DNA from 4 places in the Paenibacillus stellifer genome. Region 2 is predicted to be linked to each of the others. Evidence: predicted binding sites of a transcription regulator. Region 2 holds the regulator's gene; each other region holds the start of a gene.
The links. Region 2 encodes Rex, which represses fermentation and respiration genes when NADH is low (regulators of the CRP and FNR family bind a similar motif). Its sites were predicted from a motif close to TTGTGAAATATTTCACAA; they were not measured.
Positions count from the first base shown of each region.

Region 1 (4,213 bases), 870 kb from region 2:
CACGCAAAAGGCCGCCCGCAAGCGATTCCCATCGCTCGCATAGCGGCCGGCCGGTACTTCTTTTTGACACGGTTACTCCGACATAATGCGCTTCTGGCCTTCCAGGGCCCGGATCGGCGCGATATTTTGCGTAAACTCCAGAGTTCCCATGTAACGCCCCTCTTCGTCCCGGATGGCGAAATAGCGGATGTAGACGAATTTATCCTTGATTTGAATCCAGAAGTCTTCGGCATCCTTGCGTCCGGATTTGAAGTCTTCCAGCAGCTTCTCCACCACATGCACGCTTTGCGGCGGATGGCAGTTCTGCACGGTGCGGCCGATTACTGCTTTTGTACGGGCGAAGATCCGCTCCTTGCCGTGAGAGAAATACCGGACCACATCGTTCTCGTCGATGAAGGTAAGATCGACCGGGAGATGGTTCATGATCAGCTCAAGCTGCTGTACGGACACGATTCCCGTCTCAAAGCGGATGAAGCCCTGAGGCGCTTCGGCTCCACCGCCGGCTTCCGAATCCGCAGCCACCGTCGGCTCCGGCGCGCGTTCCGGAATCCACTCCTTCTCCGGCGCGGTCAGGCAGAAGCCGATGCTCTCGCTCTCCCCGGCGATTTTGACCCATTCGTCCTCGGTCAGCTTCTCCAGCGCCATCGGCAGCAAAATATTTTCTTCCTTAAAGATCATCTCGTTAACTTCCTTGATGATCAGCTCCAGCGCGTTCAGAACTTCTTCCCGCCCGCCCTCATAAGCGGACAGCAGCGCCTTGGCTTCCTTGATCATGCTCCGGATACCGTCGTCGACGCCCCACATGACCTTTGTCGGACCGTACACGCCGTATTTTTCAAGATAAGGAAAGAGGAGATTCTCCTTGCGGCTGTAATGCTTGTCGATGTCCATCAGAAGATTCAAATCCTCCAGCAGCTTGTAGATTGCCGCCGGACTGTCATCCTTGGCGAACTTGTCCTTGTGCAGCTCCAGAGTGAAGCCCGTCAGCTTCTCCAGCTCCCGGTTCTCCTGTTTGAACGTATGCACGGGATGACCGGGCTGTTCCTCGGGTTTCGACGAACGGTGAATCTCCTCGATCGAGCCCTTGAACACGGCCGTATGGACGGAGCACAGACGCTGAACTTCAGATACCGGAATGCCTTCCTCGGTCATCAGTGCATGCTCCAGCTCCGAAATTTCCGACACCGACACATTGAGGGTCGCTTCCTGGAAGCGCGCTTTGACCTCTTCTACATCCTTGCCCGCATGCAGCTCCTTGATGATGTCCATCAGCATCTGCTGGCGTTCGCTGCGCTCCGGCGCTTGCGCCTCGCGGTTGTTAATGAGTTCGCTCATGATTACACACTCCTTCTCTAGTTTTCTATGCTAAAATGCTGAACCCGCGGCTCCGGAATGCCTCCTTGACGGTGTCCGCATCCATCCGCTTCAGCTTGATTCCCTTCTCCAGCGTCATGAACCGTCCTGCTGTCTGCAGCATGCCCGGCTTGGCGATATCCTTGAAGCCCAGCTCAACCATGATATCCACCGTTTCCGGCCAGCGGGTGGCCAGGTCATACACCGTTTCATCCATGCGCATCGTTTTGTCCATGATTCCCACGCTCCCTTGCCGTCTCTAATCCTTGATCCCAATCAACTGATAACTATTCTCAACAACAGAGTAGCACGGGCATTCATCCCGGATTGTGATTGCAATCACAAAGTTTAAATTTTAATTATTCGTCACGCAAAAAAAGCCTCCAAGATCGCCGCCCTCTCTTCTGGGCAAAGCAATTTTCTCTTGGAGGCATCTGAATTTAGTCTCGTGTTGCTATCCTCTTGCAGCTCGCTGCCCGGGGATCAGCCCGCCTTCCGGTTCAAGGCGTCGTCTCCGGCGTCCTTGATCCCCCGGCCGAATACGCCGAGTACGGGAAACAGCAGCACGCCCGCCGCCAGCAGCGAAGCCCGAATGGAGAACCGGCTTCCGATCCAGCCGACCGCCGGACCTCCCGCGCTCTGCCCGAAGGCATCGGCCTGGCTGACCATCGACAAGACGGTCGCCCGTGTGCGGCTCTCCAGATTCCGGTTGAGCCAGGTGGCGTACACCGGCTCGGCCACCGCAGAAGCGATGCTGACCATCAGCACCGCTGCAGCCGCGCCGCCGAACGATGGCGACAGCGCAAGTCCTAAAATGCCAAGCGCGCGGATCGCCGTCAGCAGCAATAAGCTGAGCGAGAGCGTACGCCCGCTGTTCATGTTGATTCTGCGCTCAGCGGCATGAACGGCCGCCATCCCGAGCAGCGTGGCGGCTGCGCTGAAGATGCCGAACCAGAGCGCCGGCGAAATCGGCCCCGCCGGAAAGCCGATGCCGTTCATCATATAGGCTTCCCACAGCCGGTCATACCCTTCCGAGGCGGCGCCCGTGAAGACGGTTATCAGCACCATGGCAATCAGCAGCGGGCTGCGGCGCACCACGGCTGCGCCGTCCTGCCAGGCCTTCCGCATCTCGCGGATTGGCGATTCTCTCCGGCCTTCGGTTCGCGGAACGAAGCCCGTCTCTTGCATCCTGGCGAGCAGATAGACGCCAAGAATCCAATACATCATCCCGCCGGCCAGGTAAGGCAGATTGGGCATCAGCGTTGACAGACCGACACTGATGCCTATGCCGGCGAGGGAAGCGGCGAGAGTTATTTTCTGAGCGCTCATGAAGAGCCCGCCAGCCCCCTGCTCACCGACTTCGTCCACGATCCAGGCCGTATCTGCTCCGCTGATGAACGTCCAGCCTATCCCGAACAGCAGCTGGGCCGCCAGAATAATGCCAAAAGCCGGAAGCATGACAGACCCGGAGGACAGCCAGACGGCGGTTCCTTCAAGGGTGAAGCCTCCGCCGAGAATGAACATGCCGATAATAACCGACCGTCTGCGTCCGTAGGTATCGGCAACAACGCCCGTAATTCCTTCAAAAATCAGCACCGTAAGCTCCAGAACCGTCCCGATCAGCATGAGCTGAAGGGGGGTAAACCCGAGCTCTTTGACATAATAAATCGTATAGGTTGTAAACATCGTGCTTCCCGCCAGGGAAGTCAAAAACTTCATTCGGGTATATACCCGGGCCGCTCCATGCGAATGCTGCATCTATATTCCGCCTCTCTGTCTTGGCAGGCGGACCTTTGACAATAGTGTCGAATGATTAAATGAATATCTCTAATCAGCCAAGCTGTCCGGACCGCGCTGCCGCTTCATCACCTATTTTTGCGTTTCCAAGCTGTGAATAAGATAACTTACTAACTCCGCTTTGCTGACGGACTTTTAACATAATCAAGCACCTCCGTTGTAAATTATTTCTATTGTAAACGGACTTTTTCGAAATGAACAGACAGCGATTAACATTAGTCTTGGGCTTAATCAATTCCTTTCATTAATGCAGTGGACTGGCGGACAACCAGCTTCGGCTCCACCCAGCGGTGCTCCTCCGCCTGAATGGCATTCGGCTCGTTAATCTGTGCCATCAGCATGTCCCCTGCCGCCGCTCCCAGCGCGAACGTGTCCATATCAAGACAGGTCAACGGGGGCGTCGTATATGGAGCAAGCGGTCTATTGTCAAAGGTGGCGATTCCGATATTTTCCGGTATTGAGATCCCCCGCTCGCCGAGCTCCTGAAGCGCACCGAAAGCCACAAGGTTGCTCATGCACACAATCGAATCCGGAGCTTGGCTGAGGGAGAGCAGCTCACAAGTAAGCCTGCGCCCGTTGGCCTCGTTCGAGTAGCCGGGAAGCACAGGCGGCAATGACGTATGCGGCAGCGCATCCCGGAATCCCGCCACTCTCGCTCCGAACAGCGGGTCGCACTCTTCACCGCCGATAAACGCCGGGTTCCGGTACCCTTGGGCGAGCAGATGCTGCGTCAGAATCGCGGCTCCGCTGCGATTGTCGATATCGACCCATCTCAAGGGCCGGACTCCCGGAAGCTCTCCAATAACGATGTAAGGAAAACTCCGTTCGTTAAGCTCTTGCGCCAGCATTGGGGTCAGGATGGAGTTGTCCAAAATAATTCCGTCCACTTTGCGGCCGAGCACGAAGCGGCTTACGAACCGGTCCCGACCGATATGTTCGATATTGCAGATCGTCAGCTCGTAATCGAGCGGTCCGATAACGCTCTCAACACCGCCGATAATATCGTAGAACGAATAATTCAGGAAATCGCTTTTGCGTGAAAGGTCGATGATGAGTCCGATGT
Region 1 is NZ_CP009286.1:4,464,425-4,468,637, forward strand. Features, by position in the region: gene PSTEL_RS20555 (DUF438 domain-containing protein) at 73-1,335, opposite strand; gene PSTEL_RS20560 (DUF1858 domain-containing protein) at 1,361-1,588, opposite strand; gene PSTEL_RS20565 (MFS transporter) at 1,837-3,111, opposite strand; gene PSTEL_RS20570 (LacI family DNA-binding transcriptional regulator) at 3,378-4,213, opposite strand, start outside.
Region 1: the regulator Rex is predicted to act here: its motif matches at 1,681-1,698, upstream of PSTEL_RS20560 (DUF1858 domain-containing protein).

Region 2 (4,213 bases):
TGAAGGACCTGTTCTTCGACAAGAAAAAAAGCGCGGTGCTCACCTCGGCGACGCTCTCCGTCGACAAGTCGTTCCAGTACATGATCGACAGCCTCGGACTCAACGAAGCCCAGGAGCAGGAACGGCTCAAGACCGTGCAGCTGCCTTCTCCGTTCAAGTACAGGGATCAGGCGCTGCTGGTCATTCCAAGGGACTTCCCGAGCGTGAAGGGGACCGTGGGCGACGCCAAATTCGTCGATATGCTTGTCCAGTCGCTGGCGGAAGCCGCCGTGACGACGCAGGGAAGGATGCTGGTGCTGTTCACGTCCTACAAAATGCTTCGCCAGGTGTATGAGCCGCTCAAGGAAGCTCTTGCAGCCCAGGATATTTCCGTGCTCGGACAGGGCGTGGAGGGCGGCAGCCGGAGCAAGCTTCTGAGAAGGTTTCAGGAGAAAGCTGCTTCCGTCCTGCTGGGAACGAGCAGCTTCTGGGAAGGCGTCGACATACCGGGCGATGCGTTGACCTGCCTGGCGATTGTCAGGCTGCCGTTTCAGCCCCCGAGCCATCCGCTAGCGGAGGCCAAGGCCGAGCTGCTTCAAGCCCAGAAGAAGAATCCGTTCATGAAGCTCTCCGTGCCTCAAGCGGTGATCCGCTTCAAGCAGGGCTTTGGCCGGCTTGTCCGGACCGCGCAGGACAGGGGGATCGTCATCGTATATGATACCAGGGTCATCGAGTCTTATTACGGCAAATACTTCCTGTATTCGCTCCCGGGTCCCAAAATGGAGCATATGACGACCAAACAGATGGTCCCGCGCATCGCAGAATGGCTTCATCAGGACGGTGTATCCTAATAACCTGCGGAAGCTGAGTGACGGATCGTAGTTCTTAGTCGTCCTGAAGTCAGACCGGCTGGTCATGGCTGATATTATTACGATTAACCCTATTTCCGGGAATGTCTTCTGTTCATGTAATTGCAGCAGATCCCGTATATTTAAAGTGTCCCGTCAGGGATGCAAGCGGTCCTTGTCACCCAAAACCCGCCGAAGCTTCGTCTGCCTTCGTCCAATCGCCATTTGAACGGAGGTCCTGAACGAGGTGCAGGTGGCCCTGCGGGCTCTTGACGTAATAGCCTAAGGCTGGACTTTGAGAGGTTTTGGGATGAAAGGCACCGATATCGATTAGGAGGAGAACTCATGAAATCGGACAAAATATCAGAGGCCGTTGTACGCAGGCTGCCTGTATACCTGCGCTTTCTGAACGACCTGCACCGGCGCGAAATCTCCACAGTCTCTTCTCAGGAATTGGGCCAGCGTCTGGATTTGAACCCTGCCCAGATTCGCAAGGATCTTGCCTATTTCGGAGATTTCGGAAGAAAAGGCATCGGTTATGATGTAGCTTATCTGATCGAGAAAATCCGTCATATTCTCAAGCTGGACCAGCCGATCAATGTTGCTCTGGTCGGAGCCGGTAACCTCGGCCACGCGCTGTCCAACTATAACGCCTATTTGAAAGACACGATGAAAATTACGGCTGTCTTCGATTCCTACCCGCCGAAGGTCGGAACCAAAATCAATACGCTGACCGTGCAGCCGATGGAAGAGCTGTCCAAGACCGTACGCGAACAGGGCATCCGGATTGGCATCATTACCGTGCCGGACCAGGAAGCGCAGAATGTGGCCAATATACTGATTGAATCAGGTATCGAAGCCATCCTTAATTTCGCTCCGGTCATCCTGAAGACCCCGCAAGAGGTTCGTGTGCACGCAGCCGATTTTACAACAGATCTGCAGAGCCTTGCCTATTATCTGCATGACGGAAAGGACGAAGAACAGGATGAGCGATAAGTGGATCGTCCGCGGCGGCAAATTTGTCGTGCCCGGAGATGATAAGCCCGCCGTGATTGGCGGAGATATGATCGTGGAGAATGGGGTAATCACATACATAGGAGAAGCATTGAATGCTGTTCCCGAGGGCGTGGAGACATTCGATGGCAGCCGGCTGCTGTTCATGCCCGGCTTGGTCAATACACATGGTCATGCGGCGATGTCGCTGCTTCGCGGTTATGGGGACGACCTCGCACTGCAAATCTGGCTGCAGGAGAAAATGTGGCCAATGGAAGCGAAATTCACCGGAGATGACGTCTACTGGGGAAGCGCGCTGTCCGTACTGGAAATGCTGAAAGGCGGCACGACCACCTTCCTTGATATGTACGATCATATGGACCGGGTGGCCGAGGTGGCGGAGAAATCCGGCATTCGCGCCGTGCTGATGCGCGGCGTCATTGGACTGTGCCCGGAAGAGGTGCAGCGTCAGAAGCTGGCGGAAGCCGTTGCCTTTGCCAAAGATTATCACGGAAGCGCAGGGGGACGGATTACAGCGATGATATCGCCGCACTCCCCGTATACTTGTCCGCCTGATTTCTTCGAGAAATTCGTTCAGGCCGCGCATGATTTGGACCTTCCTCTGCATACCCACATGTCGGAGACCCGCCGTGAAGTGGAGCAGAATGAGGCGGATTTCGGGCTGCGTCCCGTCGCTCATCTGGAGAAGCTCGGCATGTTCACCCGGCCGTCACTGGTGGCGCATGGGGTGCATCTGAATGACGAGGAGATTGAAATTCTGGCCCGTTATCAGGTCGGCGTCTCCCACAATCCGGGAAGCAATCTGAAACTGGCGAGTGGAGTCGCGCGGGTTCCCGAGCTCCTTAAGGCGGGCGTTACGGTTTCCTTGGGAACGGACGGTCCAGCGAGCAACAATAATCTGGATATGTTCGAGGAAATGCGTCTGGCTGCCTTGATTCATAAAGGGGTCTCCGGCGATCCGACGGCTGTGCCTGCGAGTGAAGCTCTGCGTATGGCTACAGAGTATGGAGCGAAGTCTATCTTCCTGGATCAGATAGGCAAGCTTGCGCCCGGAATGAAGGCGGATTTTATCGCCCTGGATATTGACCAGCCGCATCTGCTGCCGCATACGGATCTGGTATCACATGCCGTATACTCGGCAAGCGCCAAGGACGTCGAGCATGTATGGGTAGATGGCAAGCAGGTTGTGAAGCACGGCCTCTGCCTGACGCTGGATGAGGAAGAAGTCCGCCGCAAGGCGCAGGAAGCATTTGAGGGACTGCTCAAAAGGTAGCCTGTGCTTGTCTATGCCTGTCTGGTAACGACGGGAACCTAAACCTCACAGAAGGAGAACAGCAAGTTGAGAACTAGGAGAAAATGGATTCTGTACGGGATCTTTCTGGCCGTGCTCTTTCTGTTCGCCCTCTATCAATTCTTCGCCTACGTACTGAGGGATCAATGGAATGAGCGTAGCGCGGCCGAAGCTGCCGCAGACAGCGCAGCGGGGCTGACAGAGATTGATAGTGTCCGGAAATCGGTGTGGGACGCGAACTCCATCTACTGGGTCGTCAGCGGCAAGAATGCATCCGGAACGGATATGATGGTCTGGGTGCGTTTCACAGAGGATGGCAAGCCGGCCGGCGGACAGAACGGCGTATACGCCCAGGAGGTCTCCAAAGGCGTCTCCGAGAAGAAGATGAGGCAGCTGATCGAGTCCTCAATTCCCGGCGTTCAAATCAAACGTCTGCTTGCCGGCGCGTATAACGGAGAGTATGTCTGGCAGCTTTTTTGCAAAGAGAATGACAAGTATTATTACCGGTTCTATCGGTTCTCGGACGGACAGCAGATTGGTGAAGGCTACTCCTTGCCCAGTCGTTGACCATTACTCTGCTCAAATTAAAACCTTCAAGCCGCTTGCGGCCTGAAGGTTTTTTGGGTTTTCCTTAGATTTTGAGAATACAATAGGCAGAAAATAGAAGGTAAAATTTTAAATATTATTCACAAATCAATCGTCCTCGTATATACTCCTATGATATACTACTAGATGTATTAAGGCGCGACAAAAAATGTCGGTCACATAATGACGACATGACGACAGGTATAAGGATTCGTTCGTTGTATCTCAGAGAGGAGGACGCTGTTTGAAACTTCGTCTAATGCCTGTACTGCTGACCGCAGTGCTGACTGCTGCCGTCCTGTTCGGCGGCTGGTTCCTGTATCGGGAGTTCGCCGTCCAGGAGCCGCTTGAAAAAATCGTCAGCAGCTACAAGGGAGTCAATGCCTCCCAAGTCTCTATTAACCGCAGTGAAGTCAATTTGAAACTTGATTTGCAGCCAGGCACTAAATTGCGTGAGCTGGTCCAATATATTGAAACGGAAGGCAAGACTATAATC
Region 2 is NZ_CP009286.1:3,595,317-3,599,529, reverse strand. Features, by position in the region: gene dinG (ATP-dependent DNA helicase DinG) at 1-830, shown strand, start outside; gene PSTEL_RS16610 (redox-sensing transcriptional repressor Rex) at 1,173-1,823, shown strand; gene PSTEL_RS16605 (amidohydrolase) at 1,813-3,114, shown strand; gene PSTEL_RS16600 (cell wall elongation regulator TseB-like domain-containing protein) at 3,181-3,699, shown strand; gene PSTEL_RS16595 (hypothetical protein) at 3,962-4,213, shown strand, end outside.

Region 3 (4,213 bases), 2.0 Mb from region 2:
AGGAGCTGGCCGCGAATGGTAAGATCGTCCGTTCCTATCTTGGTGTATACTCCATGGATCTGAACAACCCTTACGTGCCGCTCGACGAGAACCAGCGCAAGTCGCTCAACCTGCCGAGCAGTGTAACCGAAGGGGTAGTCGTTCTCGATGTCGTAGGCCCGGCGAAGGAAGCGGGACTCAAGCTGAACGACGTAATCACGAAGTTCAACGGCCAGACGATCGATTCGACCATCAGCCTGCGCAAATACCTGTACGACGACACGAAGGTTGGCGACTCCCTTGTCATCACGTTCTACCGGGACGGGGTCGAGAAAGAGATTACCGTGAAGCTGGAGCAGAAACCGGAGGAATAATTCCGGAAGATCCCGGATATAATGATAAGGCATTCCTTTCAAGACAGGCCGCAGCCCTTGATGAATGAGGGTGAGCGGCTTGTTGCGAGAGGTGCTGAGCCTTAACTCAGCTTGCCTTTAGGGCTGTGATGTGTTACTATGATCTAAATCATATGTTATGCTCGAACCCGAATTTTCACATTGAAAAGGGTTGTCGGATTGGCGGAAAGCCTTTTTCAATGTGTGAATTTTTTCTTTGTTCAAAGACAAAAATAACATGTTAATTTCTCTTTTGGAGGCTATACACAATGCAAACAGGTACAGTTAAATGGTTCAACGCAGAAAAAGGCTTTGGCTTCATCGAAGTTGAAGGCGGAAGCGACGTATTCGTACACTTCAGCGCAATCGTCGGCGAAGGCTTCAAAACGCTGGACGAAGGTCAACAAGTTGAATTCAACGTTGTTCAAGGCAACCGCGGACCGCAAGCTGAGAACGTTGTAAAACTGTAAATCACCCCAGCCGTCCCGCTTGTCATAAAGTCGGGGCGGCCTTTTTTTAAAAATGTAGGAATGCTTGAACATCACCTTATACTTGGCTTTCTATTTCGCGGTAAACGTCCGTCGTCTGCAAGGCGCCGCCAGGCGTTTATCCTTGGATATAAGAATGTATTGGCTGCACTGTCCATCAGGATGGAGCGGTTTCTTTCTGCGGATAGGAGAGCGGGTGTATGGTGCCGCTTTGATCCTATAGATGCATGCGTCTAACCTTTTGCCCAAGCAATTTAGCGAGAGAAAGGGAGGGAACGGCAATGAACTACCGGAAGAAGCCCATGGAAGAGATACCGGAAGAGATGACGGCCGTATGGTCCTGCACGAACGATGATTGCAACGGATGGATGAGAGACAACTTCACGTTTGAAGCTGCGCCGACCTGCCCTTTATGCCAGGCTCCGATGGAGCAGGGAACAAAAATGCTTCCCCAGCTGTACAATTCAAACGGCGATCTGAAGTCGCTGAAAAAAGGAATCTCCATTTCCTAAACGAACATCTTGTTCCTCGCTATAGAGAAATAGAATGCCAATAGAGATAAAAAGACAAAAGACGGAAAACCGTCTTATTTTTTTTGCTTTTTTCTATATCTTTTGTGATCAATGTCACAAATTTATTGATTTTAACCGATAAAAAGCCTGTTGATGTGTGACATATATCACAATCTATCGCTTTAAATTTTGACAGAATAAAAGCAATTAAACGGGGGGAAGGAAGGGAAACCATGGACGTTCTAATGCTGTCGCGCATGCAGTTTGCGTCGACAACGATTTTTCACTTTTTCTTTGTGCCTGTCACGATCGGATTATCATTCATCATCGCGATCATGGAGACCATGTATGTGCGCAAAGGGGACGAGGTATACAAACGGATGGCGAAATTCTGGGGCAAGCTGTTCCTGGTCAATTTCGCTATTGGCGTGGTTACCGGTATTCTTCAGGAATTCCAGTTCGGCATGAACTGGTCGGATTATTCCCGATTTGTCGGAGATATCTTCGGAGCGCCGCTGGCGATTGAAGCGCTGCTAGCGTTCTTTCTGGAATCGACGTTCATCGGGATCTGGATCTTCGGCTGGGAGAAGGTCTCGAAGAAAATCCACCTGCTCTCCATCTGGTTCGTAGCCATCGGCACAACGCTGTCCGCGTTCTGGATTCTGGCTGCGAATTCCTTCATGCAGCATCCGGTAGGTTATACGATTAACAACGGGCGGGCGGAAATGAACGATTTCCTCTCCCTGATCACGAACGGCCAGGTTCTGGTAGAGTTCCCGCATACGGTGCTCGGCGCTTTCGCCACCGGTGCGTTTCTGATCATCGGCATCAGCGCATTCAAGCTGCTGAAGAAGCAGGATACGGACTTCTTTAAGCGTTCCTTCCAAATTGCAGTGATTGTTGGTGTTATCTCCTCCATCGGCGTTGCCTTTGCCGGACACTGGCAGGCTCAGTATCTGGTCAAGACACAGCCGATGAAGATGGCCGCGTCCGAAGGACTTTGGGAGGACAGCGCCGACCCTGCGCCATGGACTGTTGTGGCCAGCATTGACCCAGAGAACAAAATGAGCAGTCATGAGCTCAAGGTTCCGTACGTCCTCAGCTTCCTGTCTTACAGCAAGTTCTCGGGTTCGGTCAAAGGGATGAACACGCTGCAAAGCGAATATGAGCAAGCTTATGGTCCCGGAGACTATATTCCGCCGGTCCGCACAACGTTCTGGAGCTTCCGGATTATGATTGCGGCCGGTATGGCCATGATTTTCATTACGCTGTGGGCAATATATTTGATGTGGCGCAAAAAAATGGATCAGCCGAACACGAAGTTTATGCGGATCTGCCTTACCGGTCTGCTGCTGCCGCCGATCGCCAACACCGCAGGCTGGACGATGACCGAATTCGGGCGTCAGCCTTGGACCGTATTCGGCCTCTTGACGACCGACAAGAGCGTCTCGCCGAATATTACATCCGGGCAGGTGCTGTTCTCGCTCATTACTTTTAATACCGCATACGCCGCACTGCTTATCGTGCTGATCTATCTGTTCGTCAAGGTAATCAAAAAGGGACCGAATGGCGTCGACGAGGAGTCGGAGCATTCGACAGATCCTTATAATACGAAGGAGTGATACCATGCTCTCACTTAATGAACTATGGTTTGTGCTGATCGCGGTACTCTTCGTCGGATTTTTCTTCCTAGAAGGCTTCGACTTCGGAGTCGGCATGCAGTCTCAGCTGCTGCCGGCCAATGAGAAGCAGCGGCGGGTCATGATCAACTCGATCGGCCCTTTCTGGGATGCCAACGAAGTATGGCTGATCACCGGGGCGGGCGCAATGTTCGCGGCGTTCCCCAACTGGTACGCGACGCTGTTCAGCGGCTTCTACGTGCCGTTCGTATTTGCTCTGTTCGGCCTGATTCTGCGCGGCGTCGCCTTCGAATACAGAGGCAAGGCACAGTCGGCGGGCTGGAGAAAAACCTGGGACCTGTCCATTCTGATCGGCAGCTTCCTGCCGCCTTTCCTGCTGGCCATCGTGTTCGCGAGCTTCATCAAAGGGCTGCCGATTGACGGCGATATGCAGATGCATGCCTCCTTCTTCGGCGATATCGTCAATGTCTACACGGTTCTTGCCGGCTTGACCGTTATTCTGCTCTGCAATGTGCACGGCCTGCTCTTTACGGCGCTGCGCACCTTCGGCGAGCTGCAGGACCGGGCGCGCAAGCGGGCGCAGGTGCTGCTGCTGCCGACAGGCGCACTGCTGCTGGCATTCGTCATCATGACGTACTTCGAGACCGATATTTTTGAAGTTCGCGGAATCCTGCTGTGGGCGATTGTCTTGCTTGGCATTGTGGCGTTCGTGCTGTCCGGTTACTTCTGCAAGAAGAAGCGCGACGGCTGGGCCTTCGGCATGACGGGCGCGGTGCTTGGCCTCTCGGTAATCTCCGTCTTCGTGGGCCTGTTCCCGCGGGTTATGGTGAGCTCGCTCGGCGAGGCGTTCAACCTGACAATCACAAATTCGGCTTCCGGCCATTACTCGCTCAAGGTCATGACGATTGTGGCGCTCACGCTGCTTCCGTTCGTGCTGGGCTATCAGATCTGGAGCTACTTCATCTTCCACAAACGGCTTAGCGACAAGGAGACTCTGGAATATTAATGGATAAAAATTTGCTTGGGTATAAAGGAGTCAAGCCAGTCTTTCTGGCGGTAGGCTTCCTGACCCTGGTGCAAAGCTTATCCATCCTTCTGCTGGCGAAGTCGCTCGCGGAAGTCATCTCCGCGCTGTTCGCGGGCGATCCGCTGAAGGAACAATGGGGCACTGCGCTGTTGTTCCTTCTTGCGTTTCTGGTCCG
Region 3 is NZ_CP009286.1:5,615,295-5,619,507, reverse strand. Features, by position in the region: gene PSTEL_RS25705 (S1C family serine protease) at 1-353, shown strand, start outside; gene PSTEL_RS25700 (cold-shock protein) at 641-841, shown strand; gene PSTEL_RS25695 (cold-shock protein) at 1,141-1,371, shown strand; gene PSTEL_RS25690 (cytochrome ubiquinol oxidase subunit I) at 1,605-2,993, shown strand; gene cydB (cytochrome d ubiquinol oxidase subunit II) at 2,998-4,017, shown strand; gene PSTEL_RS25680 (ABC transporter ATP-binding protein/permease) at 4,017-4,213, shown strand, end outside.
Region 3: the regulator Rex is predicted to act here: its motif matches at 1,527-1,544, upstream of PSTEL_RS25690 (cytochrome ubiquinol oxidase subunit I).

Region 4 (4,213 bases), 2.3 Mb from region 2:
GTTGGATTGAATTATACCCTTTTTATCCCTTTTCTGATAGCTACAATAAAAGTAACACAGGAACGTTACCTTCCTGATCAAACAAGAGAGGCGGGATAGTGATGGATCATCCGACAATAGCCGAGATGCTGCTGGAGAAGGAGAGGGGAGAGCTTGAACGCTTGGCGGGGGGATATTGGAAGCGCTGTGGGGCGATTTCGATTCCCAAGCCTCTGAATAGAACTCCCCTTTCCCTTTTGACCATCCATATGAAAAAAATCGGCAGGCTGCCCTTTCGTAAAGCGCGGTAAATGCATCTCTCACAATGGAACGGCTCCATCCGGGCAGGACGGGGCTTTTTTGTTTTTCAAAGGCCGCATCCGCATATTGACTGGTAGCATCTGGATTACAGGCAGTGTGTGGGTAATAGGTGGGAGGACAGTGGAGCTGCCGTGAAAAAGGGCGGTGCATATGATATCCTAATGAGGATGGACAAACCCGGATAATAAGGAAGGTAAGCCTATGGCAGCCACCATTAAGGATATCGCCAAGCTGGCCAACGTGTCTCATACAACCGTATCCAGAGCGCTCAATAACAGCCCGCTGATTAAGGAGAATACGAGACAACGCATTGCTGAAATTGCGGCCCAACTGAATTATACGCCGAATTATAACGCGAAGAGTCTTGTCATGCAGCGCTCTTACACCATCGGTCTGTTTTTTACAAGCATTGCAAAAGGCACCTCGCCCAGCTTCTTCTCCGATACGTTCAGGGGGGTCAACCGGGTGGTCGACGTCGACTACAACCTGTCCGTGCGGGGCATAGACGATTACCAGGATTATTCCCCCGTTCACAGCAAGCGGTTCGACGGCATCATTCTCATGAGCCAGAGCGAAGCCGATAATGAATTTATGCATCACGTGCTTCAGCATGAAATTCCGCTGGTTGTGCTGAACCGCGTTATTGACGACAGCTCCATTGTGAACATTGTTTCGAATGACCGGGAGGGCGCGTACAGCGCAGGGGCGTATCTGATCGAGTGCGGCCATCGCGATATCGCCCTTATTGAAGGAGTGGAGGGCTTCAAGTCGACCGTCGAACGTCGGGAAGGCTTCCACCGCGCCCTGATTGATCATGATATCCCGGTGCAGGCAGATTATATCGTCCGCGGCAATTACGATATGCAGAGCGGCTATCAGGCTATGACGCAGCTGATGTCTTTAAGCAACCCGCCAACGGCCGTATTTTGTTCCAATGATGATATGGCGGTAGGCGCAATGAATTGTGTGTTCGAATGCGGTCTTCAAGTGCCGGGCGATGTCTCCATCGTCGGCTTTGACGACAGCGGCTTCTCGAGCTTTACCAATCCGTCGCTCACGACGGTGAAGCGGCCGATCGAGACCATCAGCGAGCAGGGCGCGCGCAAGCTGCTTAAGCTGATAAAGGAGCCGACGGAGATTGGAGAGCGAATTCTGATCAATACAGAGCTGATTATCCGAAAATCGGCGGCTCCGCTGATAAAATGAGCATACGGTGATGATCCCGCTCGCCTGCCTGAACGGCGTCGACACGGTGGCCGAGTCCATTCGGCGCGACAAGGCGGGACCGTTCGTCAATCCCCTTACCTTATTCCTGCCTAATATATGAAGAAATAATTCCAACCTGCCTGGAATTATGATTAACCGCCTGTTGCGGCAAATCCCCCTGCTCATGTGACGCTTCTCATAAAGCATCTTATCCCATCATGATACAATGAGAATTATTCTCAGTTACGCATTGAAAAATTCGGCTCACTTGCTGGCATTCTGGCAGAGGACGGAAGCCAAATCGGGTTAAGGGGGAGAAAAGGATGTATCGGTATTTAAACGGAGTCGAAGCGGGAGCATCAAGGGAGGCCCGCAGAGGGCTGTTGAAAGAAGTGGTCGATGAGCTGCGGGCCGGCAAATCAGCGGCGGACGTACAGGATCGATTTGAGCAGGCGGTAAGAGGGGTGCATGTATCCGAGATCGCGGCCATGGAAAATGAGCTGATTACCGAAGAAGGCGTGCCTGCCCAGGATATCAGGCGTCTGTGCGCTGTACACGAGGCCGTATTTCAGGGAACGGTACAGGAAATCCACCGATTCTCAATCCCCGAAGAGCTGCCGGGACATCCGGTGCATACCTTTAAAAGGGAGAACCGGGATATCGAGCGGCTTGTCAATTTCAAGCTGAAGCTGCATGCCGGTAAATTCCTGAAGCAGGACTCCGCCGCCAACGTCCAGAAGCTGCTTAACGATCTGTCTCTTGTATCGGAGATTGACAGACATTACAGCCGCAAGGAAATTCTGCTGTTTCCCTATATACGGAAGTATCAGGCTTACGGGAAATCCAGCATGATGTGGGGCATCGACGATCATATCCGCGGCCTGATCAAGGAAGCGAGAGCGATGCTGATGCCTTACCGGGGCAACCCGGCGGAGACGGGGAACGCTATTTACCGTCTTATCCGCGAAATTAATGACATGATCCGGGAAGAAGAACAGGTGCTGCTCCCCGCAGCACTGGAGAAGCTGACGGAGAAGGACTGGGCAGGTATAGCCAGAGACAGCGGAGCGATCGGCTATTGCCTGTCGGAACCGGAAGAAGTATGGAATCCGGATTTTCCGGAAGATCATTCCTGCGAGCCTCCGGAAGAAAACCCTTCTGCTGCCGGGCAGCAGGAAGGCGACACCGGTGAAAGGCTGCCTGCCGAGAAGCTGGAATTGATTCTGAAGCATTTGCCGGGGGGGCTGACATTCATTGACCCGGATGGCAGCATTGTATTAACGAGTGGGCTTGGAAAATGCGAGTATGCCCATGCGGCTGGACCGGAGACTCTGTTCACGGACGACCCAAAAGGCATAGACGATCTGGCCGTGCGAAAGCTGCTCAAAGAGTTCCAGTCCGGCCTTAAGGACAGCGGCGACTTCTGGATTCACACATCCGACCAGTTCGTTCATATCCGTTATGCCGCCGTGCGTGATGATTCGGGCCGGTATGCGGGAGCGCTGCAATTCAGCCAGGATATCGCGCCGCTGCGGGGTGCTGGCAGCCGAAAGCGCGTTCCAGATCGGTCCGAATCCTTCTAATATCCGAATATTTGGCTATATGGCGGCACACCCGGCCCGGGTGTGCCGCCTTTCCTTGACCGCGGGAAGGGCTTCTATTATAGTGATTAACGTGGGATTTACTATTTTGCTAAAGAAAAAGGTGGCTTGTTTACATGTCGGAAAATATCTACGTAGGCGTGGATTTGGGCGGAACCGCAATCAAGGTGGGCATCTGCAACAGCGAGGGCCATTTATTGCATACTTTTGAGGGGCCTACAGGAACCTCGGACGGTGTCGATACCGTCATTGACAACATCGCGAAATACGTGCGTCAAATTGTTGCTGAATCCCCGTACGAGTGGGATCAGCTTGTCGGTGTTGGGGCGGGAGTAGCCGGCTTCACGAATATTCGCGAAGGCATTATCGTTCTTGCGCCTAACATAGGTTTTCGGGATGTGCCGATCCGTGCCATTCTGGAGGATCGCTTGAACAAGCCGGTCAAAATAGACAATGACGCCAACGTGGCGGCGCTTGGGGAAGCATGGAGCGGTGCGGGCAGAGGCATCGAGAACTGCGTGTGCTATACGCTCGGAACCGGCGTCGGCGGCGGCATCATCATTAATGGCAAGATTTATCAGGGATTCTCCGGCCTGGCCGGCGAGCTTGGCCATATTTCCGTCGTTCCCGATCTGGAAGCCATCCAGTGCGGCTGCGGCAAAAAGGGCTGCCTGGAGACCGTATCCTCCGCAACCGGCATTATTCGCATGGCCAATGATGCAGTTGCCCGTGGAGACCGGACCTCTCTGTCTACGGTGGAGAAGATCGCGGCCAAGGAAGTGTTCGACGCCGCCAAGGAAGGCGACGAGGTTGCGATCCGCATCGTGAACCGCGCTGCTTACTACATCGGGAAGTCAATGGCTGCCGTTGCGGCTGTGCTGAATCCTGAAGTGTTCATCGTTGGTGGAGGCGTGTCCAAAGCTGGCGAGTTCCTGTTCGAGGAGATCCGCCGTGTATATGCGCAGTTCACTCCCGAGCCGCTTCAGAAAGACGTTAAGATTGTAGCCGCCCAGCTCGGCAATGACGCCGGAATTGTGGGCGCGGCTGGCCTTCTGCTGCGTTCTTAAGCGATATCATTCATTCATATACTAACGTGGGGAGGGAAG
Region 4 is NZ_CP009286.1:211,630-215,842, forward strand. Features, by position in the region: gene PSTEL_RS01160 (hypothetical protein) at 102-290, shown strand; gene PSTEL_RS01165 (LacI family DNA-binding transcriptional regulator) at 502-1,506, shown strand; gene PSTEL_RS01170 (DUF438 domain-containing protein) at 1,830-3,089, shown strand; gene PSTEL_RS01175 (ROK family glucokinase) at 3,224-4,174, shown strand.
Region 4: the regulator Rex is predicted to act here: its motif matches at 1,691-1,708, upstream of PSTEL_RS01170 (DUF438 domain-containing protein).